4 regions of the Bacillus sp. URHA0034 genome follow, and region 1 is predicted to be linked to each of the others. Evidence: riboswitches for the same ligand, from Rfam matches in the RefSeq annotation. Region 1 holds a riboswitch; each other region holds the start of a gene.

Region 1 (7,805 bases):
TTGGATAATGGAAGTCATATAGGTAACCACCTTCGACCGGAACAATCGGTTCGTTGTGTGTGAACCATTTTTTCACACGGTCTCCAAACAATTGAAAGCACGTTCTCGCATACACTTCATAGGCATCGACTACTTCTCTATTTACCCAGCCACCGATTTTTTGCAATTCCATCGGCATATCGAAATGAAATAAACCGACAAAAGGTTCAACACCATTTTCAATCATTTCATTGATTACATTATTATAAAACTCGACTGCTTTTTGATTGACTTCCCCTACACCATTCGGAATTAACCTTGACCACGAAATGGACATGCGGAATGAGTTATGGCCAATTTCCTTCATTAACTTAATATCTTCTTTATATTTATAATAGAATTGGGATGTTTTTTCAGGACCAACTCCTTCAAAAAAACGATTTGGTTCTATTTCATACCAGTGATCCCAAATGTTCTTCCCTTTACCATCCACGTCTGCTGCACCTTCCGTTTGGGTTGCGGATGCTGCAGAACCCCACCAGAAACCTTCTGGAAAGCGATATTGAATTTCATTTATGTTAGTCATATGCAGTTGTTCTCCTTTTCAAGGTCTACTAATAGAAATGGGCAGAAGAGGACGGTCCAGCAATGTTAACTTGCATCCTCCGTTCAGCACCTGCCCTTTACATTCATATAAAAACTATGCTGCGTTGTTTGTATCTGCTTGTTCTTTCTTTACGTTCACACGATCAATTATTTTTAAGAATGGGAACCAAATCACAAATACAATCGCCAAGTTAACAATCTGTAACAATCCACCGGCAAGAGAGTTGGTTGCCATAATACCATTAATGAAAATTGGAACAGTCCAAGGAACAGTGACACCAGTTGGCGGTGGAACAAGTCCTGTTTTCATTGCAAAATAAGATACTAATGTAACAATCATTGGCGAAAGGACCCAAGGAACCACAATTAATGGATTCATCACAATTGGCAGACCAAAGATAACTGGTTCGTTAACGTTGAAAATACCAGGTCCGATTGCAAGCTTACCAACCTGTTTCATTTGTTTGCTCTTTAAAAAGAACAGAATCGTTAAAACTACTGCAAGAGTCATTCCTGTTCCACCCATACCAACCGTATAGATTTCCATAAACGGTTTGGAAATGATATGGGGAATTGGCTGACCGTGTGTGTATGCATTTAAGTTTTCAATTTGTAATGTATTCCAAATTGGATCCATTACCGAGTTGATGATAATTTGACCATGTAAGCCAAAGAACCATAAGATCTGAATAAAGAAAATAGCTATTAAGGTAGGAATGATTCCACTTCCCAAACCTACTAATGGTGCTTGGATAGCTTTATAGATTACATCGTGCATATTCGTCTTAAATATTTGTGTGACAAAAATATTGATAGCTAAAAATATAGTTAACGTGATAATTGCTGGAATAAGTGCGGCGAATGATTTTGCTACTGCTGGCGGAACACCAGGAGGCATTTTAATAGTAATATTCTTCTGTACAATCGTTCGATAAATTTCTGCTGAAATAAACGCTGTAATCATTCCAAGGAACATACCTTTGGCTCCAAGTCTGTCCACAGGTATGACACCTGTAATCGCTTGTCCATGCTCCGGTTGAAGCACAAATGGGGTTAAAATTAAAAAGGAAACTAGTGCTATTGCCCCGCCAAATATGGCTTCAACATCGTAACTCCTTGATAGGTAATATCCAATACCAAACACAACAAAGACAGACATAATTCCCATTGTTGAAGAGGATGCAATTCCAAACATATCTCGGAATTGGTTGATTGCTGCTTCACTCATCAACTTATTTAAAAATGGTAAATTGGTTAAAACAACAAAGATGGAACCGAAAATAGTTAAAGGAAAAGATAACATAAAGGCGTCTCGTAAAACAGTTAAATAACGATTGTTATTTAATCTTCCCGCTATAGGAACGAGATACTGACTTAGTTTTTCAAACAAAGGACTTACCCCCTCTTATTTTTTATAAATTTTTCTGTTTAAAGATGTCCAGCAGCTCTCTAACAAGCTCCTTCATTGTCAAGGTAGACATGAGATGATCCTCGGCGTGCATTAAAAGTAAAGCGAACTCCACTTTCTCACCAGAAGCTTCCTTTTGAATCATCTTAAAATGAATTTCGTGCGATGCTTTTAAGTCTTCTTCCGCTTGAACGAGCAGATTGTCTGATTCTTCCACGTTCCCCTCGCGGTATTCGCGAAGGGCTTGAATGATTTTGCTTCTAGCATTGCCACTATGAAGAATAAGCATAAAATTTATTTGTTCGGCTGTTAATGTGTCTAAATCGATATTTTCCATTGTATTATTCCCCCATTAGCTTAACAGCTTGCTCATAAGCTTTTTTACCATCAGCTAATCCATAAGCCATCATGTCAATAACATCTACTTTAATACCATATTTATTTGCTTCTTTTTGTAAATCACCTTTTAAGAAGCTCATTTGCGGTCCAATTAATACTACATCTGCATTAGCCATTTCTTTTCTCGCTTGGTCTTGACCAACCGCCCAAATTTTCGCATCTTCATTAATAGAAGCAACATGCTGTTCCATTTTTGTTACCAAAAGGCTAGTTGACATTCCTGCACTACAAGCTAATAAGATTCTTTTCATTATTATCAAACTCCTTAAAGTTTTTTGGTTTAAGCGTTTTCCAAAAGCGTTTTCAATAACCGCTTACAAACTCTATTATAATCATTTTATTTTAAATGTCTAGACATTTATTTTAAAAAATATAAACATTTTTTAGTAGTTTTTCTTTTCACTTTATTTTCTATTTATTTCAAATATTTATCTATATTACTTTGATAAAGACTTTAAATATACTATAATTTACCTTAACGATAAGTTTATTCATTGAACAAAATGGATTAATAGAAAAGGAGAGGGATTTCGATGGTTGATGTTAAAGGGAGATGGGCTCTTATTACAGGTGCAAGCAGGGGTGTAGGATATCAGACAGCACTATTTATGGCAAAGCATGGGTGCAATCTCATCCTTCATAGCAGAAGTTTAGAACATACAAAGAAAGTACAAGAAGAAGTATCTGCACTTGGTGTTGAAACAATCTGTGTAGCGGCTGAGTTAGATAACCATGAAGAGGTCGTTGCTATGCTAGATGAGATTGAATCAAAAGAAATTCCTGTAGATATCGTATTTAATAATGCTGCCGTACAAATTGCTTATCGAAAGGATTATTGGAAGACCCCTCTTGAGGACTTTGAAATGAGTTTTCGAATTAATTTTATCTCCATTACAACCATATGCTATCGCTTAATTCCTAAAATGATTGAACGAGGATTTGGACGTGTAATCAATACCACAAGTGGCATTAAAAATGAGCCAGAACAAGCAGCATATGCAGCAAGCAAAGCAGCATTAGATAAATTTACTAAGGATTTAGCTTCTAAATTAGAAGGAACAAATGTCATGATTAATATTACCGATCCAAACTGGTGCAGAACAGACCTAGGAGGTCCCAATGCTCCTAATTCAGTCGAAGATGCGGTACCAGGTGTGATTGTTGGAGCGTTTGTAGACGATCAAAAAAGCGGACGCTTTTTCCATGCAAAAAAATTCTATGGCTTATCTTTGGAAGAAGCCGTTGCAAAAGCAGAAGCAATCGGAGCAAATCCTTACCTGATTTAACTGCCATAAACTCTGCCTATTTTCGGGCAGAGCTTTATTTTTAGTTTTTAGTTAAAAATAGGATATTATAATAGTGAAAATAATTTTATCTATTCAAGGAGAATAAATATGGCTGAAAAAAAATTCAAGGGTTATATCGGAACCTATACAAAAGGGGATAGTAAAGGAATTTATTCTTTTACATTAGACACAAACGAAGGGAAAATAGAAGATGTTCAAGTGGCTGCAGAACTTGGAAATCCTACATACCTTGCCATCAGTAAGGATAATCGCTATCTTTACTCGGTTGTTAAAGAAGGGGATACTGGAGGTATTGCAGCATTCTCCATTGGGGATTCAGGTTCACTGACACCGATTAACAGCCAAGTATTAGATGGGGCACCACCTTGTTATGTTAGTGTAGACAGCAAAAACCGCATGGTGTTTGGTGCCAATTATCATAACGGGCTTGTGCAATCACATCTCATTAACCAGGAGGACGGAGCGGTTTTACCATATGCCTCAATTAGAGAGCATGAAGGCTCTGGGCCTGATCCAAGGCAGGAAAAGCCTCATAGCCATTATTCAGAACTAACGCCTGATGAAAAATATCTAGTAGTGTGTGAGTTAGGAATTGATGCTGTTATTACATATGCAGTCGCTGACGATGGCACGCTTACAAAGGTAGACCTTTTGCCTTTAAAAGCAGGCAGCGGCCCTAGACATCTTGTCTTTCATCCCAATAGGGACATGGCTTATGTCATGACAGAGTTCAGCTCTGAGGTGATCGTGTTAAATTATCATCCAGAAAGTGGCCGTTTCAGTGAGGTTCAATATATTTCTACATTACCTGAGGATTTTAAAGAAAATAATCAAGGCAGTGCGATTCATATTTCGGCGAATGGACGTTATGTTTATGCGGGGAATCGCGGGCATAACAGTATTGCGGTGTTCAGTGTGGATCCCGGAAATGGTGAGCTTACGTTTGTTGAGCATACTTCGACTGAAGGAGATTGGCCACGGGATTTTGAGATTGATCCGAGCGGGAAGTTTGTGGTGGCTGCGAATCAGGAGTCAGGTAATGTGGTGTTGTATGCAAGAGACGAGGTTTCTGGTCGATTGACATTGATTACTTCTGATATTACGGTACCTTATGGGGTTTGTGTGAAGTTTTTAAATTATTAACCGTACTTAGAAAACAGCTTAACTAATTGTTTAACAATTGGTTAAGCTGTTTTTTTGTGTTATAGGGCATTTATGTACATTTCTCCTTAATGAAAATACTGCGCATTGTGGCAGAATTTTTATAGTACATTGTGAATATTATGAAAAATTACCGCGTAGTACCCCTAATGGTTTGTTTAGTATTTCGAACGCTATAATCTGCTTTTTAAAATTTTCTAAGGAATATTACTTAGGATTTGATATAAAATCCCTTATTTCATCAATGGAAAGTCCTAGATTTTTAGCTTCATTAATTAGTGCTAACCATTCACTATCTAGTTCTTTTTCAGCATTAGTTAATACGGACACAATTTACCCTCCTAAAAATGTTACTATTTTTTAGGTAACTCAGCCATCCTAGTTAAAAACCTTAGACCTGTAGCTTTGCGTCCCATTCTTTCGAATGGTTTGCCTTTATCTTGTATAGTATTAAAGTGTTAGAGTTTTAAAGCATTAAATATTTAAATCACTATACTAATAGTACTATAGTCTTCTTTCAATCTAAATGAAAAAATTTCCAAAACTTTCGACAAATTTTGTAAATTACTTAGTAGTAGTTAAGAAGTTTTAAAACACATTTCTCACAAGTAACCTGACCTAATTCAATGAATTTAATTTTTCTCAGGGTTTTCCTTTTAATTTTTCTTTCCGAGTTAAATTCTAGACCACACACACAACAGTTAGAGTCTTTCACTATGTGTACCTGATCTCTTTCTTCTATTAATGGATAGATCATGACTTCCCTTCTTTTCTAGGTATTTGTTCCTAACAAAGAACAATATATGTTCATTATAAAGAATATGTAGAATTTTGTAAATAAAATTGCAGGATTTTGTTTTACTACCTGGGCATCTAAATTATTGTTCTTCATAAAGAACAATGGTAATATAAAAATTAGATGATTATAAAAATACTAGGAGAAGGAAAAAATGAGTGACCAACGGATTGAGAAGAAAAACTCACAAAGAGAACCCACTTTATTTAAATTACTACTAATTACTTTATGGGGACTATTTTTATTATTAAATACATGGACGGAAAGTATCGAGAAGCTAATGTACCTACATACCTTCGGATTTAAATGGATACCTAACCCTGACTTTTCCTCATTCCTTATTTTTAATGATATTACATTGGTTCATTCTGAATTTATTAAAGTAAAATCAGGCCATTTTATTGGTTTTGGAATATTGGATTTTCTTCTTTTCACCTTAATAAAAAATCATAAATACTCCGTTGGATTAGCTTTGTCTTTTGCTTTTATCACCGAGTTCTTCCAATTGTTTTTCGGCAGGGATGGCAGATTTTATGATCTGATGATTGATTCATTCGGGATATTTTTTGTATATTTTTTAACTAAGAGGGTTTCCTCAGAACACAAGGCTAGGATGAAAAAAGGATGAGCAAATGGCTCATCCTTTTCCGTTTCACAGTTTCTCCGCTTGAAGGTTTGTTAATGAGTTAAAAATACCTTGACCATGGAGGTTAATCTTTTTTTATATAAAATCATATACATCCTGAACAACGACTTCCCATTCTGCTCTTGACCAATTTGTGCAGCAAGTTCATATTTTGAAGGCCAAATCAAGTTTGCCAGTTCAATCAGACTATGTTTAATTGTATCGTAGCTAAATAATTGATAATCAATAAAGTCGAGGTATTGATTTAATCCTTTTATATTCTGATACTCCCCTTTGGTTTGTTTTATTTTAAATGGCAGCTCTTTTACTTCATGCAAATGAGGGAACTGATGATAGACGATTGATAAAGTCCTCTTTAGCCGCTTTAGTGTTTTGTGCGAAGCAGCAAGTTTTAATAGATAATCGTAATCAATTTTTCCATCTAATTTGTAGATCAACTGAATAATGTCTATAAAGTATTTCGCTGAGTCTAAATTATGCCGCCAACCGTGTAAGCAAATCATGTAAAATAAGTGGTTGTGTGATAGCTTTTTAAGATGTTTAAAGCTGCCAACTTGTTCTGATTGATCCCATAAGTCATTTATTCGAAAAGCTGACGTGTTTTCCCTCACTATGTTCCAGTGTATTTCTACCACTAACGGCATGGTAGAACCAGGTATAGTTTTACTAAAACTACAATGAAAATGACCAGGTACCTGCTCCTCTTCAACAGTAAATCCCAAGTCCTTGATTATTACAATTGCTCTATTAAGGTCCTGTAATCGAATTAATAGATCAATATCCGAAGTGGCCCTTGCTCCGATATGTCCAAAATAGTTTTCAGCAAAATGAACCCCTTTAAGTGTGATAACATCTATACTCTGTTTCTCAAAATTGGTTAGAATGGTATTGATTTGATTTCTAATCAAAAGATTTTGGAACAGCCCTTTATCATAGATCTCTTTTAAACGACTTTGAAAAAAAGCAGGGGTATGTTTTAGTCTCCCTTGCTGCTTTAAAATGAAGAAAACCTGAGATGAGATTCCTTCATTTTCAATATCCAAAAGCGCACGTGTGTAGAATCCCTCTTCTTGGGGCATGACAGTGTTTTGATCATATAGTAATGTAACGATCTCTAAACTCATGGCTCTCACCCCCATACTATTTTGCAACTAAAGGTAAAGTACTCTCACTTTTTGAACTAAAAGATGAATCATAAAGTTTTCTATATAAACCAATTTGCTTCATTAGTTCGTTGTGAGTTCCTTGTTGAACTATTTCCCCTTGGTCCATAACCATAATGATATCTGCGTGTTGGATGGTGGACAATCGATGTGCAATGATAATCGTGGTCCGACCTCTCATTAATTCCTCCAACGCCTCTTTAACATAATACTCTGTCTCTCCATCTAAGGCAGATGTAGCTTCATCTAATAAAAGGATGGGTGCATCTTTTAAAACCGCCCTTGCTATGGCAATTCGTTGTTTTTGTCCTCCTGATAGCTTGATTCCATTTTCACCAAT
Region 2 (7,805 bases), 3.8 Mb from region 1:
GAAGAGATCTTTAATTTGTCGTAATCGATAGGTACACGACCAGGTATATTAAGCAGTTGTCGTGACGGGTGACTATTCGGCTGAGTTTTTATGACCGTTCGACTTTATTTCCTAACCCAACGGGTACAATTATCTGTTTTTGTGACCTACCAGCTGCATTTCCTAACCCTACAGGCACAATTATCTGTTTTTGTGACCGTTCGGCTTTATTTCCTAACCCAACAAGCACAATTATCTGTTTTTGTAATCGTCAAGATATCGCAAAGGTTTTCATTCTAATGAGCCAATACAACTGAAAGGATTTTTTCTACATAAAAGCACATCACTATTTTCGTATAGTGATGTGCTTTACCGTCTATTTCACTTTTCATCAAAAAAATCTTAAATCTTATCTACTTGATCGAACTGCAGCCACTAAACCCCCATTTGGTAACGTAATTCGCTTTGTCCCAGATGTTTAGTTTTTCATTTTTTGCAATAGTTTCATCTTCCTGATAACGATCTATGTATCGATAAGGTGGATGGATGATGTAGGCCACCCGAGCCAATCCTTCTTTAAGCAATGTTTCTTGAACCGATACTCCATCAACATACACATAGGCAAGCAGTCGTCCGTAGGCATCCCGGTCGTTCCCTTTCTCCATTTCTAGTGTAATGTTTCCTGCTCTCACTAGCTCGTCATTTCGATGAGCGGCTTCCATCGCAAAAGGCTGAACACACATACCTGGCTTTTTCGATTCGGGTGTATCAATCAATAAATATCGAACCGTTTCCATTTTGCCGTTCATCTTTACTTTAAGGGTATCCCCATCAATCGTCGCAGCCCATGTTGCTCGTATCTGTTGGCCGGGGGTACTACCAGCCTCTTCTACTATCGAATCCCCTATTTGAGCCTCATCCTCAATGATCCTTTCAGTTCCTATATTTTCTTTGTTCTGTGAAGTGAGTGGCTGAAAAGCTAGAATCGAAGTGGCAGCGATCAAGGCGCATCCGGCTACTCTTTTTCGCATAAGAATCCCTCCAGTGATTATTATCTCGTTTTCGTTCTTTTGATTGGCCAAGCGTCCCATCGCAAGGATCTTCCGCCTTTCAGCCTTTAAATATAGAAAAAGAGGCAAAAAGGTTAATCTAGTTTGAAAAATTCATCAAAAAAAACTATCCCACTAAATCGGGATAGCTCGTGTAATATTTAATTATTTATCACAATATCATCAAAATTGATTCTACTCCCTGATGTCCCAGAAACGACAATTCGGAAGCGGACCGGAGCCGTTTGGCTTAGGGTAAAAGTTTTAACAGATAAAGTGGATGAACTAGTATTCGTACTACCTACATTCGTCCAGGTCGAACCGCTATTCGTCGACATTTGCAGCTGCCAATTAGCTCCGCTGTCGGTTCCGAAGTTGGCATGAGAAATCTGAATACTCTTGGCCCCGCTGACATTAAAATTCATCGTAAGCGCTCCAGTTGCTCGTACACGTGCCGACTGCAAGCCGGTTTTCTTATCGGTAGATAGATTGCCGATAAGAGCAATATCAAAGTACCAAGAACCGCTCGCAAGCGTCACATTTCCTGAAGTATACGCTGTTTTAGAACCGGATTCAAACTTTTCATTCAGGGTGGTGGTCGTTCCACCAGATCCGCTAGAACCGTACCCATAGGAACCTGATTTAAACGTGGATGAATCATACCACTTATAGCCTGGATCTGGTGCAGCCCACGGTTCTGCTTCCGGCTCAGTCGAGGTTTGTGGATTTTCCATCGCTAGCAAGGTAGTTGGCTGATCTAGCTGCAGCCCGCTAACCTGGGTTAACGAGGTATAACTCTCCTGTTTGGCTAACCAATCAATAATGTTCACGAGTAACGTACGATCATTCTGTTCCTTAAAACCATCGTAAGTTGTCTTTTTTGCGCCTGTTTCTTCACGTAAATATTTTGGGGTCGCATCTTCTACCGCCGAAGAATCACCGATAAACGCGGCTTTTCCTAATCCTAGTTTGGAAACGGCCGCATATGGGCCCTCTGCTCTGCTGCCGCCATTATAGATGCCTTGATCGACCGCATTGCCCCAAGCTAGTGTGGTTTTTGGAAGATAGACAATCCCTTTCGCCTTGGCAGGGTCTGTAATCGCTAAGGTGGAGCCGGCATGCATGGCAACCGTAGAGACGCCAGTTGTAATTCCGAAGGCTTGACTTGGTGTGATGATATCATTGGCCGTTACATCCCCTATCGCATTATAGCGGAATCGGAGTCCGAAGTTGGTTGACAGCCAGTCAGAACCGGTTACACCCTGCATCGCGGCAGAAGAAGCCTCTTCTGTCGTCATCCCTTTGGCCGGATTGGCATAGGCACCGCGACGATAGCCATTAAACACTTCCGATGCATCCCAGCGGTTTTTGTTGCGATCGGCATTATAATGATCTCCAATGAAAAAGATACTTCCTCCATTTTGCACATATTGGATCATCGCCGCTTGCTCAGAGGTTTTGTAGGGAATGTTGGCTTCCCCGATCACGAACACGTTGTAGCCTTGTAAATCTTGATAGGTAATCGGAGTGGTTTTTCGGAGCTCTTTTGCGTAATAGCCCTTGTTGGCTAAAGCATTAGCAAAATCTGAGAATCCACCATCCAACACCCAGTCTGCTGCACCAGCAGTTTGTCCGTGGGTATTATCAAATAAAATTTTCTTGCCATTCGCTGTTCCGATGGGCTGTAGTTGCGGGGCAGGATCGAGTGCATTTTCAGCTGAAGCTGACGGTGTAAGATAAAGAAATGAAGACAAGATCAGAAGGACCAGTGCCATAATGGAAAAGCTTTGACGTTTCATTCTCTCACTCCTCGAATATTTTGTCCTTCATAAAATACCACACTCATGTTAGGCGAATGTTAAGAATGATTAAACTTTTAAAATTTTCCCAACTTTTTATCGTCTTGCCACCTAAAGGTGCCAATTCCTTATTGAATTGATGTTTATCTAAAAAAATTGTTTTCTTTAATCGTGTACAGCAATTTCTACTAAATCCCAGGATGTAATGATCCCTTGGGGCTTTTCACTCTTTTTCCCAGTTTCAGTAATGATGACAGCCTCTAATTTTTTATTTTTATGATGATACTCTTCAAATATTTCTTCCACTACAAACATATCTGTTTCTTTACCAACAAACTCAACCAAAAGGGATCGACTGAAAGTATTTAGGTCTTGTACTCTTACCTCATCCAAATATACCGAATTACCGACCAAGTTTTGAGAAAACCATTGAATGATCCCTTCTGCCGTTAAGAGCCATTTGAAGCCATTTTGATTATAGATTGGATAAACAGAATACATTTTACGGTTAATGACGGTAAGAATATCCTTTAATTTTGCATCTTCAAAATAATAAAAAACTGGCTTAGTAGCAATGGAAAGGGCAGGCCTTGGTTCATTAATCTTGGAGGCTATCGTTTCAATTTTCTCGACTACGCTCAGGTGTGGTTCAGCAATATAAAACCCTTGTTCAACTTTGTCATGAACAATCGAGTTTCTAAGTCTGCCGAATATTTTTAAATCATCATAATGTTTTCTTATGATGGAATGCATCGGAAAACCTAATCTTAGCAGTTCCGTGTATTTGTCAGTTTTTGCATTTTTAATATTTTTTTGCAGCCAAGTATGAATTTTATTAAAAGCCACTTCAAAACGTTCAGATAATTCATTATCTGTTATTGTTGTCATGCTCTAAACCCCTCTTTTATGTCTTATTAAATATGAATGTTTGATACTATTTTATCTATATACCCAGAATAAAAAAGGAGGAGTCCTAATGATCTAGGAACTCCTGCTTTTATCGTCAATTATCTTGTTCTATTGTCTACAGATTTAATAGGGTCTTACGCTTTTTTCGATCATAGAGTTCTAAAGCAACTAAAAATAACTTTCTTTTCATTAATTCCTGTTCCAACAATCTTAAGTTTTGGTCCCACTTATTTAGTATGCTTACTACATATGCCTCTACGATATTTTCGTCACTAACTTCCTCCAATTCTATATCTAGTGCTTTTTCATAAGTAAGAGCAATCAAAATATAAGCCTCCTAAAATATATTCTATTTTAGGCAGCTCAGCCATCATAGTTTGAAACCTTAGACCTGTAGCTTTGCGTCCCAATCTTTCGAGTGGTTTGCCTTTATCTATCAAATGTTTTAACTAATTAAAGTAAATTAATTATATTACATATATTTCAAATGTTTCAAAATAAAATCACACAAATTTCGACATTAACAGAAAAATTTGAAAATCAATTGGAATTGATTGAAAAAGGAAATATCTTCATGGTTGTTTTTTAGTATATGTAGCTGTACAAATTTATAGTATTGCGATTATAGTAAATTATGATATTATTTTAAAAAAAGAGAGGGGTTATCAAATGAATACAACATACTCACCGACAGCATCAACGAAAACAAGAGCTCTAGTCATCAATGCACTTTTCATCGCATTAACCCTAGTGGCTACAATGTTTATCAATGTAAAGCTCCCCATTATGAGTAACGGAGGACTCATCCATCTGGGTAACGTACCTCTTTTTATAGCAGCCTTGGTTATTGGTAAAAAAACAGGAGCCATCGCAGGCGCTTTTGGAATGGGCTTATTCGATTTAATCTCTGGCTGGGGAGCATGGGCGCCGTTTACCTTTATCATTGTAGGTGCAATGGGCTTTGTAGCCGGTCTTATTTCTGAAAAGGTACCGGGTAAAAGGATCCTGGTCCATTCACTAGCTGTTGTCGCTGCACTGATTATCAAAATCGTGGGCTACTATTTTGCCGAAGTGATCCTTTATGGTAACTGGGTTCAGCCATTCGGCTCCATCCCTGGAAACTTTTTGCAGGTCGTCATTGCCGGTATCATTGTCGTCCCTCTTGTAGGACGCTTACAAAAACGAGCTGGAACGATGTAGTTCTCTGTTGTAGTACCCGTTCTCGCAGGTATAAAACCAATAGTCGCAATAAAAAAAGCGGAGTAATTCATAAATGAATTAGCTCTGCTTTTTTATTGACTCGTGGCTTTCTAATGTAAGACAAATCTGTTACCGTGAAGGTAACGTAACATTTCAGCACTTCTTCCTTGATCCACCATCCTTAACATTCTACCCGAACGAAATAAAAGCTGCCATTGCTTGGCAGCTTCTTTCCTGTTAGTGATAAGCAAGTCCACAAGAACAACGATTTTCTCCAAATAAAACATGATAAGATGCCGGGAATTCCTGATTGACTCTTTGGACTTCCCTAGCAAATTCCCTGCTATCCTCTGGTACCGGCGACAGTGCATCCGCTTTTTCTTGGGTGTCAATATTAGCACCCGGTGGAACGAAACTGTTCGGTGGGATGCGAACGCCATTTGTTACGACCGCATTATAAGAAATGAACGAGCCTTTCCCGACAATTGCATTATAAACAATGGAATTAAAACCAACAAACACCTTGTCCCCAATAAAACAAGGACCATGAACAAGAGCTCGATGGGCAATACTCACCTGATTTCCAATGAAGATCGAAAAGGCCTTCGGTCCAACCGAAATTCTTCGATTTAATAAACCATGTAAAATGACTCCATCCTGAAGATTGGTATTAGACCCTATATAAAACGGGGTTCCTTCATCAGCACGGACACTTACATTTGGGGCTACATATACATTATTTTTAATCGTAACGTCCCCTATTACACTGGAGAATTGACTAATAAAGGCTGTTTCATCAATAGTAGGAAAGCGTGGAACGGGATTGAAGGACGTAATGGGATTGGCGCTGATAAATGGTTCAAAACAGCAGTCTGAATGGCTATGTGATGATGACTTTGATTGTTTTTTTTCGCTCAAGAAAACACCTTCTTTGCAATCTATTTATATAGAATAATCGTATGCAAAAAGGCTGCGTCTGGAATGGACAAGTGTATGAAAGAAATAGTTTTATTTAGTAATCTTCACCTGTCTTTGTAAATAGGGATGGTGCAAGCGCAGTTTCCTCGTTCTACAACAAAAAGGCCACCACATAGTGACCTTCGCCGTTGTTTTGTATTTACTTCTACTCAAAACAAAATCTCGATCTTAGATAACGCCTTGCTCAATCATGGCATCCGCTACCTTTACAAAGCCGGCTATATTGGCACCAACCACAAGATTTCCTGGTGCATCATACTCTTCCGATGCTTTCAAACTCTTATTATAGATATCTTTCATAATGACTTGTAATTTGGCATCCACTTCTTCTAGTGTCCATGCTAGCCTTGCACTATTTTGCGCCATTTCTAAGGCGGAGACTGCTACCCCGCCTGCATTTGCTGCTTTGCCAGGCGCAAATAAAACATGATGTCCGATAAACGTATCGACCGCTTCTTGTGTTGAAGGCATATTTGCCCCTTCGCCGACAGCCTTTACTCCATTCGAAACTAACATTTCTGCTGCTTCCTTATTTAACTCATTTTGTGTTGCACATGGTAATGCAATATCACAAGGGATGGCCCAGATTCCTGAACATCCATCATGGTAGACAGCCTCTGGATGGTCGGTGGCATATTCAGAAATTCTTTTATTCTCCACTTCTTTTAACCGTTTCACTGTCTCTAGGTTAATTCCGTTAGGATCATACACATAGCCGCTGGAATCGCTGCAGGCGACTACTTTTGCCCCAAACTGTCTGGCTTTTTCCATGGCATAAATCGAAACATTGCCTGAACCAGAAACCACTACGGTGCTACCTTTAAAGCCTAATCCTTTACTTTTCAACATTTCTTCTACAAAGTAAACCGTTCCATATCCTGTTGCTTCTTTTCGGCCCAGGCTTCCTCCATACCCAATGCCTTTTCCAGTCAGTACCCCTGCTTCATAGGCACCTTTCAATTTTTTATATTGGCCAAACATATAACCAATCTCTTTAGCCCCTACTCCTATATCTCCTGCAGGAACATCGATATCTGCTCCGATATGTCTGCTAAGTTCGGTCATAAAGCTTTGACAAAAACGCATGATTTCTAAATCCGTTTTCCCTTTTGGATCAAAGTCCGAACCGCCTTTTCCACCGCCTATTGGCTGACCTGTTAAAGAGTTTTTGAGAATTTGTTCGAAACCGAGAAATTTAATAATGCTCGCGTTAACTGAAGGGTGAAATCTTAGCCCGCCCTTGTAGGGTCCAATTGCATTACTAAACTGAACCCGATATCCTCGATTCACGTTTACCTTCCCTTTATCATCCACCCAAGGAACCCGGAAGGAAATCAATCGCTCTGGTTCCATTAGCCTTTCTAGAACGGCTTGTTTAATATAAATTGGTTTTTTGACAAGGACAGGTACTAAAGAATCAAGTACTTCTTTAACAGCCTGCTGGAACTCCCTTTCATTTGGATTACGTTGTTGGACACTTTTATATAAACGATTTACGTACTCTTTCACGATTTCTGTTTGATTCTCTTCCACTCTTTCCAGCATTTTCATTCTGTTCAACCCCTAATGTCGTTAAAATTGAGAAAATTCCCTTTTCTTAAATGTGTTTTCATTTTATAATTTTATAATTGATAGGTTCAATATGAATTTCCGATGAAATCAATGCATAAAACGCATCAATGTGGAGGGATAAAATTGGAGACACGGCAAATTCACTATTTCCTAGAAGTCGCCAAAAGAGAGCATGTAACCGAGGCCGCTGATGCCCTGCATGTTGCCCAGTCTTCCGTTAGCCGGCAAATTTTCAATTTAGAAGACGAATTAGGGGTAGAACTTTTTATACGTGAGGGAAGAAGGGTCAAGTTAACCCCGCTAGGGAGAATTTTCTATG
Region 3 (7,805 bases), 690 kb from region 1:
CTTATTTTATCGTTTTTTGTCGAATTTCATTTGCGTCGAATTCTAAGAAGTTATGAAATTGAGTGTTTGGCTTATCTTACATGATATTTATGAAAAAGTATTTCTACTACAAAACAAAATGTAATAGAAGTTTCATCCAACCGAAAACTGCAATCCATAACGGAACACTTAAAGACGTACCCCACAATAATCCAACTAATAGATTTCCTTGCTCGTCCATAATTATCCACTCCTATTAATAGTTGTAGACCTCCATTATGCATTTCCAATGTGTTTATACTACTATAAATGAAAACGGTTACAATATCAATGGGGTAAATTGTGGAATCTTGAAAATATTATTGTAGGATTTTGGGGAGCTAAGGGACGGTTCTCCTGCTTCTGAGCAGGAGAACCGTCCCTTAGCTTCGTAACTTAATTTGATTTTAATAGGAATTTAATAGTTTTTAATCTGTTAGTAATAGTTTGATAACATTCCTCCATTATGATTATTACCATAGCAATACGAGGAGGACTATTTGCAAATGATTAAATCTAAATTAATGGGGATAATTTGTTATCTCCGTAAACATCATAAATATAGCTACTATACAGATAAGTGTGTAACATGTGGAAAGACAAAAGATCATGAAATCCCACGAAACTAAACAAATTCAAATTCAAATAACTAGTACCACTGAGGTAAGTAATGTTAAAAGGAATTCCATTACTAAGTGGAATTAAAAAGCAGGCATAAAGGGTCGTTGAAATACGACTTTTTATGCCTGCTTTTTTTCAGTAGGTGTAAATTCTGCCAATTTCACATTCGACAAATCCCGACATGACAAATCTGTTAATATAACTTTGTTACTAGTACTAAAAGGTCGGAAAAAGGCAAACTATATCGAAAGATTGGGACGCAAAGTCACAGATCTAAGGTAATTTTTACTAGGATGGCTGGACTGCCCGGCAAGATAAGGGGAGACTTTTTAGTGTATAAGATTTTTAATGTTTTGTTGTGTGCACTGTTAGTAGTGCAGTTCATTCCTGGATTTGGAGGGACCATCGTTAAGGCATCTGCTGAAGCTGATCTCGTGAACGATGATTTTGAAGCTTCTGATTTGCCAAGCAGCCCAACCAATGTTGCAACAGGAAAAATTGGCAATTATAATGTGTCAATTACAAGTAACAAAGGGGCATCCTGGGTATTTAATCCTAGTGCCAACTATATACAGGTGGCAGATGACCCGCTGCAAGTGAACCACAAGGTTTTAAAGATAGTAGACAATCAAGGTAGTGCTTCCGACCAAGGTGGGTCCACCCGAATCTATAACAACAGTTTTACAAAGCAAACAACGGGAACTGTTGTGGTTGAATATGATTTTATGGGTGACACATTTGGTTCAGGTACTCCATCCAACCGTTTTAGATTGACAAACGCCGGTGTGAATACGGCGATGGTGTCACTTGAAACTTACGGAAACAAACTAATCTATCGTACGTCTGACTCTACTAATCAAACTCCGACTCTAGTAGAATCTTTACAGCCAAAAACTTGGTATCATGTAAAAATCCAGGCAGACCTGGATCAGCAAAAATATGATGTTTCAGTTAGCGGTGGTGCAAATGCTGAGCTTAAGGGCTTACCATTCTATCAATCTGTAACAGATTTTGGAAACTTCGATGTTAACACAGGAAATAGCTCTACATCGACGATCTACTTAGATAACGTTCATATTTATAATGTACCATCTATGACAGAAGTTTCGACTGTTCAAACTGTACCAGTTGCTCCAACCGGATTAGGCGCGTCTGCGGAAGATACAGCTGTTCATCTTTCGTGGAATCCCGTAAGCGATGCGGCTTCTTACAATGTGAAAAGAAGTACAAATGCAGCAGGTCCATTTGATACCATTCAATCAAATGTAACAGAAACGGCCTACCAGGATTCTAGTTTGGAAAATGATACTACTACTTATTATTATGTGGTTAGTGCTGTCAATGAAGCTGGTGAAGGAACAGAGTCGTCTGTCGCTTCTGTGAAGACCGGAACGGTGCCTGTTGAACCTCAACCGGAAGTAGCTCAGGAATATCTTGTCAATGATTCTTTTGATGGCTCTGAATGGCCTACTGCGCCAACGAGCACAACATCTGGGAATATTGGCAGCTATGCCGTTCAAATAACCAGTAATAAAGGTACTGCCTGGGTGTTTAATCCGAACGACAATTATGCACAAGTTGTAAGTGATCCACTAAAGTCTAGTAATCAAGCGTTGAAATTGGTTGACAAACAGGATGGTTCGACAACAAGTGGTGGTCAAACTCGAATCTCCAACAATAGCTTTCCAAAACAGACTCTGGATAAAACTGTGATTACCGAGTTTGACTTTATGGCACAATCCTTTGGTTCAAGTTCTCGATTCAGATTAACGAATTCGGGTGTGAACACAAGCTTGGTTTCTCTTGAAGTATCAGGGAATAAATTGATCTACCGAAATGCCGATGGTACTACTCCGGTGATCCTGGATTCGCTTCAACCAAACAAATGGTATCATGTAAAGGTTCAGACAGACTTATTGCTTGCTAAATACAATGTAACGATTAGCGGAGCTGATAACGCGGAAGTAAGAAATATTCCTTTTTATCAATCAGTCACAGACTATGGAAATTTTGATGTGAATACAGGGAACAGTACCACTTCGACTTTGTATTTGGATAATCTTCAAATTTATGTACCATCTATTGTTCCAGATGCTCCGGCCGGATTGAAGGCAGAGGCAGGTAATACACAAATTAAGCTTTCATGGAACCCAGTAGGCGGTGCCTCATCTTATAATATCAAAAGAAGCACTTCGCCTGAGGGTCCATTCACAAATGTACAAGGAAATGTCACAGACCTTACTTTTAAAGATTCTGGTTTAACGAATGAAACAACCTATTATTATGTTGTAAGTGGTGTTAACTCCGTTGGTGAGGGAAAGGATTCCACTCCATTAAGTGTGACTCCATCAAGTCAGATACCATTACCAAGTGCACCAACCGGAATAATTGCTCAAGAAAAGGATTCTTCAATTAGCTTGTCATGGGAACCGGTAGAGAGTGCTGATAGTTATACTGTTAAGCGCAGTACGTCAGAAGAAGGTTCTTTTGAAGTTGTTGCTTCCGGTGAAACTGATACCACGTTCTCAGATTTGAAGCTTAAGAATGGGACAACGTACTATTATCGTATTCAAGCTACTGGAATAGGAGGAGATGGTCCGGATTCAGTTGTGACTAGTGTACAGCCGAATGCTCCATTATCTAATCCTACTGACTTGGCTGCAGAAGCAGGTGACCATCAGGTTACATTAACATGGAGTAAGGTAGATGGTGCTGCATCTTATACTGTTAAGAGAAGTACAGTGAATGGCGGCCCATATACAGCGATTGCCTCTGATTTAACAGAAGCATCTTATACTGATACGCAAGCTGAAAATGGAACAACTTATTATTATGTTGTCACAGCAGTGAAGGAAAAAGCGGAGAGTATGATTTCTTCACAAGTGAAGGCTGTACCATCTTCATCTGTTGCAGGTACTCCTGTTGTACCAGCAGGCTTTGAAGCTAAGGCAAATGATGGTCAGGTTGACTTAAGCTGGAAGGCTTCCACCAATGCCAATTCTTATACTGTAAAGCGCAGTACTACAAGCGGTGGTTCTTATACGACAGTGGCAAAGGATGTAACTTCAACTTCCTATACTGATACGGATGTTGTTAATGGAACACACTATTATTATGTCGTGACAGCTTCAAACACCAATGGTGAAAGTCGTCCTTCTAATGAATTAGCAGTTATGCCTGCTATGTTGATTGTGGTTGCTCAGGATGGAACGGGGGATTTTGCATCTATTCAGGATGCAGTTGACTCAATTCCAACGGACAACAACACTCGAGTGGTCATTTTTATTAAAGATGGATTGTATAAGGAAAAGGTTTCTGTTACACAACCATATGTAAGTTTTGTAGGGGAAAGCCGTGAGAATACGGTTATTGAATGGGATGATTACGGCGGTACAGACGGTAAATCCGGCAACGTGGGCAGCACGTTTGCAAGCCAAACAGTGGGTGTTACGGGTAATTATTTCAATGCATCCAATCTTACCATCTCAAATAGCAGAGCTCCTCGCTCACAATACGGGACAGCCGTCGCGTTATCCGTAAAGAGCGACCAAGCTGTTTTTGAAAATGTAAAAATCTTAGGCCATCAGGATACTTTATATACCGGAACGGGCAGACAATACTACCACAACTCCTATATTGAAGGCGATGTAGATTTTATTTTTGGAGAAGCAACAGCTGTTGTCTTCGATAACAGTGAGATTCATAGTGTAGGAACAAACGGGTATGTAACAGCTGCGGCGCAGCCTAAAACATCAGATTACGGTTTTGTGTTCTTGAATTCAAAACTGACAAAAGATGATACTGCGACTAAGGTTTACTTGGGCAGACCATGGAAAAATTATGCGAAAACAACGTTTATTAACACATGGATGGATTCGCATATTGTCTCTGATGGCTGGTCCACATGGTCAGGAACGGATAATCATTTACGCGCAGGCTACGCGGAATATAACAGCTCAGGTCCTGGTGCGGATCCGCAAGATCGTGCGTCTTGGTCCAAGCAGTTAACGGCAGCGGAAGCAAGTGAATTCACGATTCCACGTATCTTTAACGGATGGGATCCATCTCAAACGGTGATTACACCAAATGCGTTAAAGCCTGTAGTGAATAAAGTGACAAAAGTCGATGTTAGTATGGATAAAGTGAGTCCCCAGCTAGCGGGAACCCCTATTACGATTAAAGCGAACTCTGAAGGAAGCAATAATCCAGAATATCGTTTCTTTGTTAGAGATAGTAACGGACATCTTACTACTCTACAGGAATATGGACCAAATGATACAGTCGTTTGGACTCCACAGGCAACCGGCAGCTATACCATCATTGTTCACGCCAAAGATAAGAGTCAACCAGGTACTAATAGCTTCTATGAAGCTCGGACTGAAACGACTTATAAAATCAACGGAGGAACGGTCACAAAGGTTAATGTCTCACTTGATAGTACTAGTCCTCGATTAGTAGGGTCGCCTATTACGATTAAAGCGACGTCCGAAGGCAGTGTGGAACCGGAATACCGTTTTATGGTTAAAAATTCTTTAGGCGAACTGATCACTTTGCAGGAATATGGTCCCAATGATATGATCACATGGGTTCCCTTAGAGAAGGGGAATTACACGATTATTGTCCATGCAAAGGATAAGAGTAAGTCGATTGTAGGTGCATACTTTAGCTATGAGGCACGCACTGAAGTCTCTTACCAAGCAGCAGCAGGGAAAGTGACAAAAGTGGATATGAGCATTGATCATGCTAGTCCTCAAACACTTGGTTCACCGATTTCCATTAAAGCAACATCTGAGGGCAGCAATCAACCAGAATATCGCTTTATGGTTAGAGATAGTAAAGGAAACCTTACCACCTTACAAGAATATGGATCCAATGACACGGTTACTTGGACTCCTTTTGTAGCTGATAATTATACGATTATAGTTCACGCCAAGGATAAGAATAAGAGTGGGGCAAACTATTCGTATGAAGCAAGAACGGAAATGTGGTATCAAATTACTGCAGGGAAAGTAACAAAAGTGGATGTAGCTCTTGGAAAAATCAGTCCACAAACCGTTGGAACTCCAATCACTATTAAGGCAGCATCTGAAGGAAGCCATGATCCTGAATATCGCTTCTTTGTGAGAGATAGTAAAGGAAACCTTCTTACTCTGCAGGAATATGGAGCTAATGATACGGTCACATGGACTCCATTGCTAAAAGGCAGTTATACCATTATCGTCCATGCGAGGGATAAGAGTAGATCAGGGACTAACTATTTTTACTATGATTCACGAACTGAATTGCCTTATTTGATAAATTAGTATGTAAAGAATGATCAAAAAAAGCGTCTCCCGCATGTGAGGCGCTTTTTTTCTAGGTTAAAAGTTCTTTATATTTGACTCTTCAATTGTGTTCAAGGGAGCTTTAAAATAGTAGTTAGTACAAAGTTACTGAAATCAAACATTATTAATCTATTGAGGGAAGTAAAAGGGAGAGTCATTCTACATGAAAAGGTTACTTTATAAAGGTTTAATGATTTGTATCATTTTATCCATTCAGTTAAGTGTTTCTGTGAAGGCAGCAGATATATCATCTGCTGTAGTAGTAAATACTGAAGATGAACTTGTTAAGGCATTGGCTGACGCTTCTATTCAATCAGTGGATATTGAATCTGATATTGAGATAACTAGTAGTTCTGCACTAGATATTAATGGTGATAATAAATTTATTAATGGAAATAGTCATGTATTACATTTCACGAATAGCGGAAGTATAACGAGTAATGTAAAAATAAAAGAGCTTACTGATTTAATCATTAACTCTAATAATGATATAAATTTGCTATTAAAATATGGTGGAAATATTGAAGGCTTAAAAGGGGAAAAGGTTAGTGTTACTAGTAATAGTAATGTAGACATATCTAAATCCAGTTTATTTTATGTCAAAGTTGAAAATGGATATGAGAGTAAAATAGTTGATTCGGAGATTAGTGGCCAAGGGATATATTTGAATAATTCCTCTAATACAATTATTGATAAGGTAAACATCGATTTAGGTGAAAGTTATGATGATGGAATCGTGTTATCTGGTAGGACAAGCTCTGATATTTCTAATACAACCATAAATGGTGGAGCATACGGAATATATTCATACATGAATGGCATGTCTTCCAACATAACGAATACCAAGATACAAGGAAGCAAGAATAATGGCATTTATAACAATGGTGATGTGAATGGAAGTGTATTAAATCTATCAAATGTTGAAATTTCTGAAACAGGCAGCTATGGAATCTATAACACAGGGACAAATTCTTCAGGGTTAATTACGATAGAATCAGGGACTGCTCTAACACTTAATACTGGAAATAACATTGGTATTTATCAGGAGTATGGATATTTAAACCTGTTGGGAGATGTTATTCATACTGGCGGTCAGTACACGCTTTTTAATAGTAGTAATTCTACACTTTACGATCCGAATGAAAAGATGAAATTGGTTTCACAGAATGGTTCCATTAGTTTATATAATTCCATTAATCGAACAGGTGATGATGTTGTCCAAACCTCTGTAAAAGTGGGAACAGAGGAAGAGTTGCGGAACGCATTAAAAGACGAGAAAGTAAATAACGTTCAGCTAACCAATAACATAGAAATTCTTAATTCATCCAATATTGAAGTGAATGGAATTCTTAAGAAGTTAAGTGGTGGAAATTTTAAACTGACATTCAGTGATAATATAAATCCACAAATTGTAGCAAACCAGTTTTTTGAAATTGAAGATCTAATGATTAATAATAATTTAACTGGGGGATTGACGCTTAATAAAGGTGGAACTCTTAGCAACTTTATTTCTCCGAAGATGGCGTTATATTCCGTTGGGGAAGCACATGTACTCAATAGTGAATTAGAAGGAACATCTATTAATAATGGTAACAATTCAAAAATAGTAAATTCTACTATTGGGATTTCTGGTATCTATTTAAGTCTTTGCCAGTACACAACGATAGACAAGGTAAATATAAATTTAGGTGACACCTCTAGTTATGGAATCATCTTATCTGGAAGAACAAGCGCTGATATTTCTAATACAACCATAAATGGTGGAGCATACGGAATATATTCATACATGAATGGCATGTCTTCCAACATAACGAATACCAAGATACAAGGAAGCAAGAATAA
Region 4 (7,805 bases), 2.1 Mb from region 1:
TAATACTTGCACATGTAGCGTACTCATAGCCTTTATACCCTTTTTGCTCAGGTATTGCTCCATTTTTCCTTAAAAATTCATCAACGAATTCTTCTATTTCCCACGTGGTGATTCCTGGCTTAATGAGTTTAGCGATTTCCTTATGACAGGCTGCAAGTATTTCTCCTGCCTTTTTCATTGCTTCAATTTCACGTTGTGATTTTAATACAATCATCTGATTCCCTGCCTTTTTGATTATATTTATGTACATTCAGATTATTCGTTATAGTGTTGATTAGAACATTATTCTTTCATACTATAATGGCAACAATTTAATATTAACGCTATTGAGTCTTTTTTTCAAAACATACCTTCAACAGGTCCTAGGTCTAGGAGATTATTCACATTGTTCATGATATTGTAATAATAGTCCGTTCTTAATATGGTACTTGTTCATACTTTTTGATAGAATATATGTAAAGAATCTGTCCGATTAAAACATAATGACACTAGTTATCGGAAAAAACTAAAATGTAGGTGTGTGAGACTGAATGATTGGTGATCGCGTTAAAAAATATCGTTTAGAAAAGAAGATGTCACTATCCGAACTTGCTGAGCAAGCGGGAGTTGCAAAATCTTATTTAAGTTCATTAGAAAGAAACTTACAAAAAAACCCTTCTATTCAATTTCTGGAGAAAATTTCCGGCGTATTAAATCTTCCTGTCGAGCATCTAATTCACGAACAAATCAATAAGGATGATTTAGATACGGATTGGATGAATCTTGTCAAAGAAGCCATGAATTCCGGTGTTTCAAAAGAGCAATTCAAGGATTTTCTCGAATTTAATAAGTGGCGGATTAATCAAAATAATAATGAATAAAAAAAGCATTCTACAAAAGCGTTTATTTTTGTAGAATGCTTTTTTTTAATATGTAGCTGATGATTTTAAATCATCGTGAGTAAGAAAATTGCGCACATCCTCGATGGAGAGTCCAATTTTTCTTGCCTCTAAAATGAGCTCCATCCATTCCTGATCAACAACATCCAATTCTTTTTCAGTAATCACCATTCTACTCACTCCCAAAATACCGCTGTATTCCAGGTAACCCGGCCATCCTAGCAGCTGCTTTCCTGCCTTAGATCCTCGGCTTTGCGTCCCTGCTTTTCAACAGGTTTGCCCTTTTCTGCTTTCCCTACTTAAGTAATGTGATCTTTTTTCCAACCGTTTATATCTAGGTCTTTTTACTTAATCATTTGTGATATGTTCATTATATCGATTACCACAATTGGAATGTGTTGTTTTTTGTCATTTTTTACTAATTTTCTAGCAACTTTTTAAATTAAATTCCCCTATAATTCTACAAATAACCACATTTCATTTACAAATTTTCCCTAATTTGTTTATGAAGGTTAAATTTGTCTTAATTATAAACAACAGGTGAATATGCTTAAAATAAAAAAATTCAAAAAAGGTGTGAATGTAAAATGACCTTAATTCATGTTTTGAATTTTTCGATTCCTATTGCCTTTATGGTGGTTGCTGGCTTTTTATTGGACAGAATGTGCAAACCTGTTGAACAAGAAAAAAAGCTGGTGATGAGTAGTTCCTACTGCACCAAACCAACTATATTATTTATTTATTTTACGCTGTATGTTTAACTCATAGTTTTTAAACAGGGAAGAATTTGTTTTTACTCCTCTTTTTGCCATTAACTGATTAAACCTTAGCAGCTTTTCATTTAATTTTCGTTGAAGATTCTCCCTTTCATTATCATCACATTTTTTCAGTAAATCCTCAATAACCACCATTTCTTGACGTATGCGTCCTTCATCCTCTGTATAACCCGCATTTTTCATTATTTTATAAGCCATACGCAAGTCCTCAGGAATTGCGGATAAATCCTCAAGCTGCATGGGTTTGCCCAGGCCAGGCAGTGAATCAAATTCGCCATCTTTATACGCTTTTTTTATTCGGTCTTCTGACAAAATCTGAAAAAAATCCATAAGAAATGCCTCCTTTTCGCTCTATTGACTTTTTTTAATTATACCAACTGCAGCACTATAGTTAAATTGGAAAAATGATTCCAATTTATTTTTAGGAATGTTGGGGGAAACTACATGCGAAGACGAAAGGAGTGTTAACTTTGGCACGTGGAGAACATTTTGAACACAAAAAGAAAAATCATCCAGGTAATTTCCCAAAGGACAGCCTAACAGAAAAGCATGTAAAGGAAGCCATTGGAGATGAAGAATTAATTGTTACTCAGGAAGCTTTTAAGAATAGAATCGAAGATGAGGATGAACAGCGTGTAGATACTGGCCGCTGGCTCCCAAATCATATGAAGTAAAAAGGCGTGAGTTTTCACGCCTTTTTTGGCTATTTTTTTATAAATTGGTGAACTTCCATCATCTTTAACCACTGAGCCGCCTTTTCGATATCCTTTGAAAAAATCCGGTCGCTTTTAATTGAAGGTACTTGTTCCCGACCTTTGTCATACAACGCTCTTGTAATTGTAGCCATCTTATTGATCCCGCGAATTTCCACTGCCTGCATGGCACAAATCAATTCAATTGCAAGGACCCTTCTGACATTTTGGATAATTTGGTACGCGTGCCTCGAGGCAATCGTCCCCATGCTAACATGATCCTCTTGGTTAGCGGACGATGGAATCGAGTCGACACTAGCAGGATGGGCGAGTGTTTTGTTTTCTGAAACCAGTGACGCTGCGGCATATTGCATAATCATTGCCCCAGATTGCAGACCAGGTTCAGGACTCAAGAACGGAGGCAAATCATTTAGCTGCGGATTGACTAGCCGTTCAATTCTTCTTTCCGAAATATTGGCTAACTCTGCAACAGCTATCTTCATAAAATCCATCGCAAAGGCAATCGGCTGGCCGTGAAAGTTGCCACCTGAGATTACCGTCTTCCCTTCATCGAAGATTAGCGGGTTATCGGTTGCCGCGTTCATCTCAATTTCCAATTTGTCTTTTACATAGTCCAATACCTGCCAGGTGGCACCATGAACCTGCGGGATACAACGTAACGAATAGGCATCCTGTACCCTTAACTCCCCTTGTCTTGTTGTTAACAGACTGTCATTTAGGTAATGCCGGATTCGCGCAGCAGTTTCAATTTGTTGTTTGTAGCCTCTAGCCTCTTGCACCTCTTCTGCGAAAGCATCCATAATTCCATTTAAAGCTTCCATTGTCATAGAGGCTATCAATTCACTTTCAAAGCCAAGCTGTTCTGCTTCTAAATAAGCGACCACTCCCATTGCTGTCATTGCTTGTGTTCCATTAATGAGAGCGAGCCCCTCTTTCGCTTCCAATGTCACTGGTAAAATCCCTTCCTTTTGAAGGGCCACAAGGGATTCTACTCGTTTTCCTTTGAAAAACACCTCCCCTTCGCCAATTAATACTAAGGCAAGGTGGGAAAGTGGAGCGAGGTCGCCGCTGGCTCCGAGCGATCCTTGCTGAGGAATGACAGGGATAATATCTGAATTTACTAATGCTAATAATTTTTCAATAATAATAGGTCTGATTCCAGAATATCCTTTTAACAATGCATTAGCCCTCAGGAGTAACATTGCTTTGGAAACCACTTCCGGAAAAGGTTCTCCTACCCCGCACGAATGGGAACGGATTAAATTAAGCTGCAGGTCCTGGACATGATTTTTATCAATTAATACGTCACTAAATTTCCCAAACCCTGTTGTGATTCCATAAACAACTCGGGATTCTGAGACAATTTTTTCGACTGCCTCCCTGCTTTTTTGGACTGCCTCCAAGCTCTTCTTAGAGGCATTTACCTTCTTATTATCATATAAAACGGCTTTTATTTGATCTAACGTTAAATCCTTACCTGTTAACGTAATCATTTGTCTCTCTCCTCTACCAAGTTAGTAGAATAAAGAAAGAGGCTGGATTCCTCAACCTTTTAGATTAGGGATCCAGCCTCTTTTATTATTTGACGTTTATATTTTAGGGAATGCCGCATGTCCTTCATTCCAATCTATAACTATTCTGGTAATTTTATTGTATGTGAGGAAAAGCTTGGCTGTCAATCCGATTTCATCGAATAGATAACAATTTCCTTTCCAGGCAATCAAAGCCTTAGCTTTAGCTAAGAGAACAGATATTAAGGAATGAACACCGCCACCAATGTTAGCATATGCTTACTCTAGTTTTAGCTTTTTTAAAGCATCAGCCAGAGCTGAATTGATTGGCTCTTCTTGTTTTTGCTGCTGTTTTAAATATTTTTGGACATCGCCTTTCGATACTTTTCCACGAGATTCTTTTTTGCGCCGCGCTTCGAAAGCAGATAGTTTTTCACGGTATCCACATTGACATGCAAAGATTTGCCCTTCTCCCTCACCACGTAATTCAAGCTTTTTGCGGCATTGTGGGCAGCGGGCATTTGTAATGCGTGAGACGTTTTTGCGATGCCCACATTCACGATCCTGACAAACGAGCATTTTGCCTTTTTTGCCGTTTACCTCAAGCATTGGTTTCCCACAGTCAGGACATGATTTTGTTGAAATATTGTCATGCTTATACCTTTTATTACTTGCTTTAATTTCGCTTACGATTTCTTTTGTATGCTGCTTCATCTCATTAATAAATGTTTCTTTTTTAAGTTTACCTTTTGCAATTAACTCCAGCTTTTGTTCCCACTCTGCCGTAGTTGCAGGAGATTTCAGTTCTTCTGGAACTAAATCTAGGAGTTGACGACCTTTCGAAGTGATATGAATATCTTTTCCGCGTTTTTCAATTAAGAACGAATTGAATAGTTTGTCAATAATATCAGCACGTGTTGCAACTGTACCGAGACCACCGGTCGATTTCAAAGTGTCTGTAAGTTGTTTATTTTGATTCTCCATATACTTTGCTGGATTTTCCATTGCTGATAAAAGGCTTGCTTCTGTAAAGCGTGCCGCAGGTTTAGTTTGACCTGACGTTTGAGCGATTAATGTAATGTTTAATGAATCACCTTTTTCTATTCGTGGTATAATCTGTTCCTTTACGTCGTCTGCAGCATCATCATCTTCATAGCGGTTTTCGTATACTTCTTTCCAGCCAGAGTTCAGAATGGTTTTTCCACGCGCAATGAAATTTTCTTCACCAATTTTTGCACGAAGCGTTAATTGTTCGTACTCAAATGCAGGAAATAATACTGCTAGGAAGCGTTTAATAACTAAATCATATATTTTACGTTCTTTATCGGTAAAAGCAGAAAAGTTTACATACCCTTCCGTTGGAATAATCGCATGGTGATCACTTACTTTGCTGTCATCTACAAATAATTTAGAAGCCTTAATTGGTTTCTTTAATACTTTGTTTACTAACGGACGATAATCTCCTATTGAACATGCTTTAAGGCGTTCTGAAAGCGTTGGAACAATATCTGATGAGATAAAACGTGAATCTGTACGAGGATACGTTAATACTTTATGTTGTTCATAAAGCTTCTGCATAATGTTTAGCGTTTCTTTGGCAGAGTAGCCAAATATTTTATTGGCATCACGCTGTAATTCTGTTAAATCATAAAGACCCGGAGAGAATGACTTCTTTTGCTTTTTCTCAATCTCCGTCACAATTGCATTTTTCCTGCCAAGCTTTTTCACAATCTCATCGATCTTTTCCTTTTCAAAGCTGCGTCCATCGCCCTTAGCATTCTGCCAGGTTAGTTTTAAACCATCAACCGTTTGTGCTTCGATTCCATAAAAGTTTCGAGGTTTGAAATTTTTAATCTCATCTTCACGTGCTGCAACCATTGCAACAACCGGAGTTTGCACACGTCCGCAATTTAATTGCGCATTAAACTTTGTGGTTAGTGCACGGGTGGCATTAAGACCGATATACCAGTCAGCTTCAGAGCGCGCAACTGCCGATAGATATAGATTTTCATACTCTTTACCATTTCTTAGCTTTTGAAATCCCTCTTTAATTGCCTTGTCTGTAACGGAGGAAATCCATAACCGTTTTGTAGGTTTATTTACCTTTGCTTTAGCAAGAATCCACCGAGCAACTAGCTCCCCTTCACGAGCACTATCTGTTGCTATTACAATCTCTCCTACATCCGAACGCTGTAGTTGGCTCTTCACTGAATGAAACTGCTTACTCGTCTGCTTAATGACCACGAGTTTTAATTCATTCGGCATCATAGGTAAATCTTCTAATTTCCACGTTTTATATTTATCGTCATACACTTCAGGGTCTGCAAGTGTAACTAAATGTCCTAGCGCCCATGTTACGATATATTTATCACCTTCTAAATACCCATTACCTTTTTTATGACAATTCAATACGCGCGCAATATCTCGAGCGACTGAGGGTTTTTCAGCTATTACAACACTTTTTTTCACTTTATCTAACACCCTTTCGGAAAGCCGTTGAACTTTTAATATAGCATACAATCCCTTGAATTGCAGAATAGCTTGACTATGTTTGATGCTTCAAAATAATTTTGAACATTTGACGAGCAATCAGTTACATACTTAATTTCAGATGAAAATAAAGGTAAACAATTCTTATAAAAGGGGAGACTGTCTTCCTTTTTTTCTTGAAACCACTTCCAAGGGGATAGTATGATGTAGTGGCACGCATATAGAGAAACGAGGATTTTTATGAGGATTAGGGATTGGGATGCAAATTTAAAGGTTCGATTATTTGCGGAAGCCTTGGTGAATATCACCTATTGGATGTTTTTTCCGTTCTTATCGATTTATTTTGCTGAAGAGTTTGGCAAAAATAAAGCAGGTTTATTGTTAGTTTTTTCACAGATCTTTTCTGTATTGGCTAATCTAATGGGAGGATATTTTGCTGACCGCTTTGGACGAAAACGAATGATGGTTCTAGCATCTTTCGGACAGGGGCTTTCATTCTTATGCTTCTCCTTAGCCAGTTCTCCATGGCTTCAGTCTCCATGGTTAGGATTTATAGCGTTTACGGCAGCAGGTGTGTTTGGTTCATTTTACTGGCCCGCGAGTCAGGCTATGGTCGCAGACGTAGTCAAGGAAAAGGATCGCAGTGATGTGTTTGCTATCTTTTATACATCAATTAACATAGCTGTAGTAGTCGGACCCATTTTGGGATCCATTTTTTATGTTCATTATCGCTTTCAGCTATTGCTTATTGCTGGGGTTGTTTGCATTTTAGTAGGTTTGATTCTGACAAAATGGACTCGGGAAACGGTCCCTTCGCAAACACAGGTCACTCGCTCCACCGAGGGAAAATGGTATTATTTTTTGAGGAACCAAATAAGAGACTATGCTTTAATTGTGAAAGATAAAACCTTCCTTCTGTTCATAATTGCTGGAGTCTTAGCAGGTCAGACTTTTATGCAATTGGACTTATTAATACCTGTCTATATCAAAGATTTTGTAAAAGACCAGAGTTTGCTTGCCATTGGGGATTGGTCGTTCCTTATTAAAGGAGAGCAGGCATTTGGGATTGTTTTAGCTGAAAATGGTTTTCTTGTTGCCCTGTTGACCGTCTTTGTATCAAGATGGATGAGTAAATATTATGAGAGAAACGTCTTTGCCCTCTCTTCTGTTGTATATGCTATCTCTATTATTATTTTTAGTCAGACACACTGGATTTGGGGATTAATTTTAGCCATGTCCATTTTTACCTTTGCTGAATTAATGGGAGCAGGTCTGCAGCAAGGCTTTGTTTCAAAACTTGCACCAGATCATATGCGCGGCCAATATTTCGCGGCGGCCAGCTTGCGATTTACAATCAGCCGGACAATTGCCCCACTTGCCATTCCAATGACTGTTTGGGTGGGTTATGGATGGACTTTCTTTATTCTTTGTCTGCTG

Evidence for each region. A riboswitch is a leader RNA that binds a small molecule or an ion and turns the genes downstream of it on or off. The one in region 1 is predicted to bind cyclic di-GMP.
Region 2: linked by a shared signal. The riboswitch ahead of ACZ9EE_RS03120 (hypothetical protein) and the one ahead of ACZ9EE_RS21270 (anti-repressor SinI family protein) in region 1 are both predicted to bind cyclic di-GMP.
Region 3: linked by a shared signal. The riboswitch ahead of ACZ9EE_RS17950 (pectinesterase family protein) and the one ahead of ACZ9EE_RS21270 (anti-repressor SinI family protein) in region 1 are both predicted to bind cyclic di-GMP.
Region 4: linked by a shared signal. The riboswitch ahead of ACZ9EE_RS11360 (anti-repressor SinI family protein) and the one ahead of ACZ9EE_RS21270 (anti-repressor SinI family protein) in region 1 are both predicted to bind cyclic di-GMP.

Annotation. Positions count from the first base shown of each region.
Region 1 is NZ_JBWCDK010000002.1:3,997,901-4,005,705, reverse strand. It holds gene ACZ9EE_RS21300 (glycoside hydrolase family 1 protein) at 1-565, opposite strand, end outside; gene celB (PTS cellobiose transporter subunit IIC) at 680-1,975, opposite strand; gene ACZ9EE_RS21290 (PTS sugar transporter subunit IIA) at 1,998-2,330, opposite strand; gene ACZ9EE_RS21285 (PTS sugar transporter subunit IIB) at 2,335-2,643, opposite strand; gene ACZ9EE_RS21280 (SDR family NAD(P)-dependent oxidoreductase) at 2,926-3,678, shown strand; gene ACZ9EE_RS21275 (lactonase family protein) at 3,787-4,842, shown strand; gene ACZ9EE_RS21270 (anti-repressor SinI family protein) at 5,068-5,190, opposite strand; cyclic di-GMP riboswitch class I at 5,221-5,304, opposite strand; gene ACZ9EE_RS21265 (VanZ family protein) at 5,811-6,284, shown strand; gene ACZ9EE_RS21260 (nucleotidyltransferase family protein) at 6,335-7,426, opposite strand; gene ACZ9EE_RS21255 (ABC transporter ATP-binding protein) at 7,443-7,805, opposite strand, start outside.
Region 2 is NZ_JBWCDK010000002.1:184,275-192,079, forward strand. It holds gene ACZ9EE_RS03105 (thermonuclease family protein) at 393-1,010, opposite strand; gene ACZ9EE_RS03110 (Ig domain protein group 2 domain protein) at 1,190-2,827, opposite strand; gene ACZ9EE_RS03115 (CBS domain-containing protein) at 2,993-3,715, opposite strand; gene ACZ9EE_RS03120 (hypothetical protein) at 3,852-4,061, opposite strand; cyclic di-GMP riboswitch class I at 4,091-4,174, opposite strand; gene ACZ9EE_RS03125 (ECF transporter S component) at 4,406-4,936, shown strand; gene ACZ9EE_RS03130 (LbetaH domain-containing protein) at 5,174-5,854, opposite strand; gene gdhA (NADP-specific glutamate dehydrogenase) at 6,083-7,465, opposite strand; gene gltC (glutamate biosynthesis transcriptional regulator GltC) at 7,610-7,805, shown strand, end outside.
Region 3 is NZ_JBWCDK010000002.1:3,304,743-3,312,547, forward strand. It holds cyclic di-GMP riboswitch class I at 863-949, shown strand; gene ACZ9EE_RS17950 (pectinesterase family protein) at 972-5,942, shown strand; gene ACZ9EE_RS17955 (pectate lyase-like adhesive domain-containing protein) at 6,127-7,805, shown strand, end outside.
Region 4 is NZ_JBWCDK010000002.1:1,947,453-1,955,257, forward strand. It holds gene map (type I methionyl aminopeptidase) at 1-214, opposite strand, end outside; gene ACZ9EE_RS11355 (helix-turn-helix domain-containing protein) at 531-860, shown strand; gene ACZ9EE_RS11360 (anti-repressor SinI family protein) at 906-1,049, opposite strand; cyclic di-GMP riboswitch class I at 1,079-1,169, opposite strand; gene ACZ9EE_RS11365 (DnaJ family domain-containing protein) at 1,610-1,984, opposite strand; gene ACZ9EE_RS11370 (hypothetical protein) at 2,116-2,328, shown strand; gene hutH (histidine ammonia-lyase) at 2,358-3,860, opposite strand; gene ACZ9EE_RS11380 (DNA topoisomerase III) at 4,158-6,347, opposite strand; gene ACZ9EE_RS11385 (MDR family MFS transporter) at 6,609-7,805, shown strand, end outside.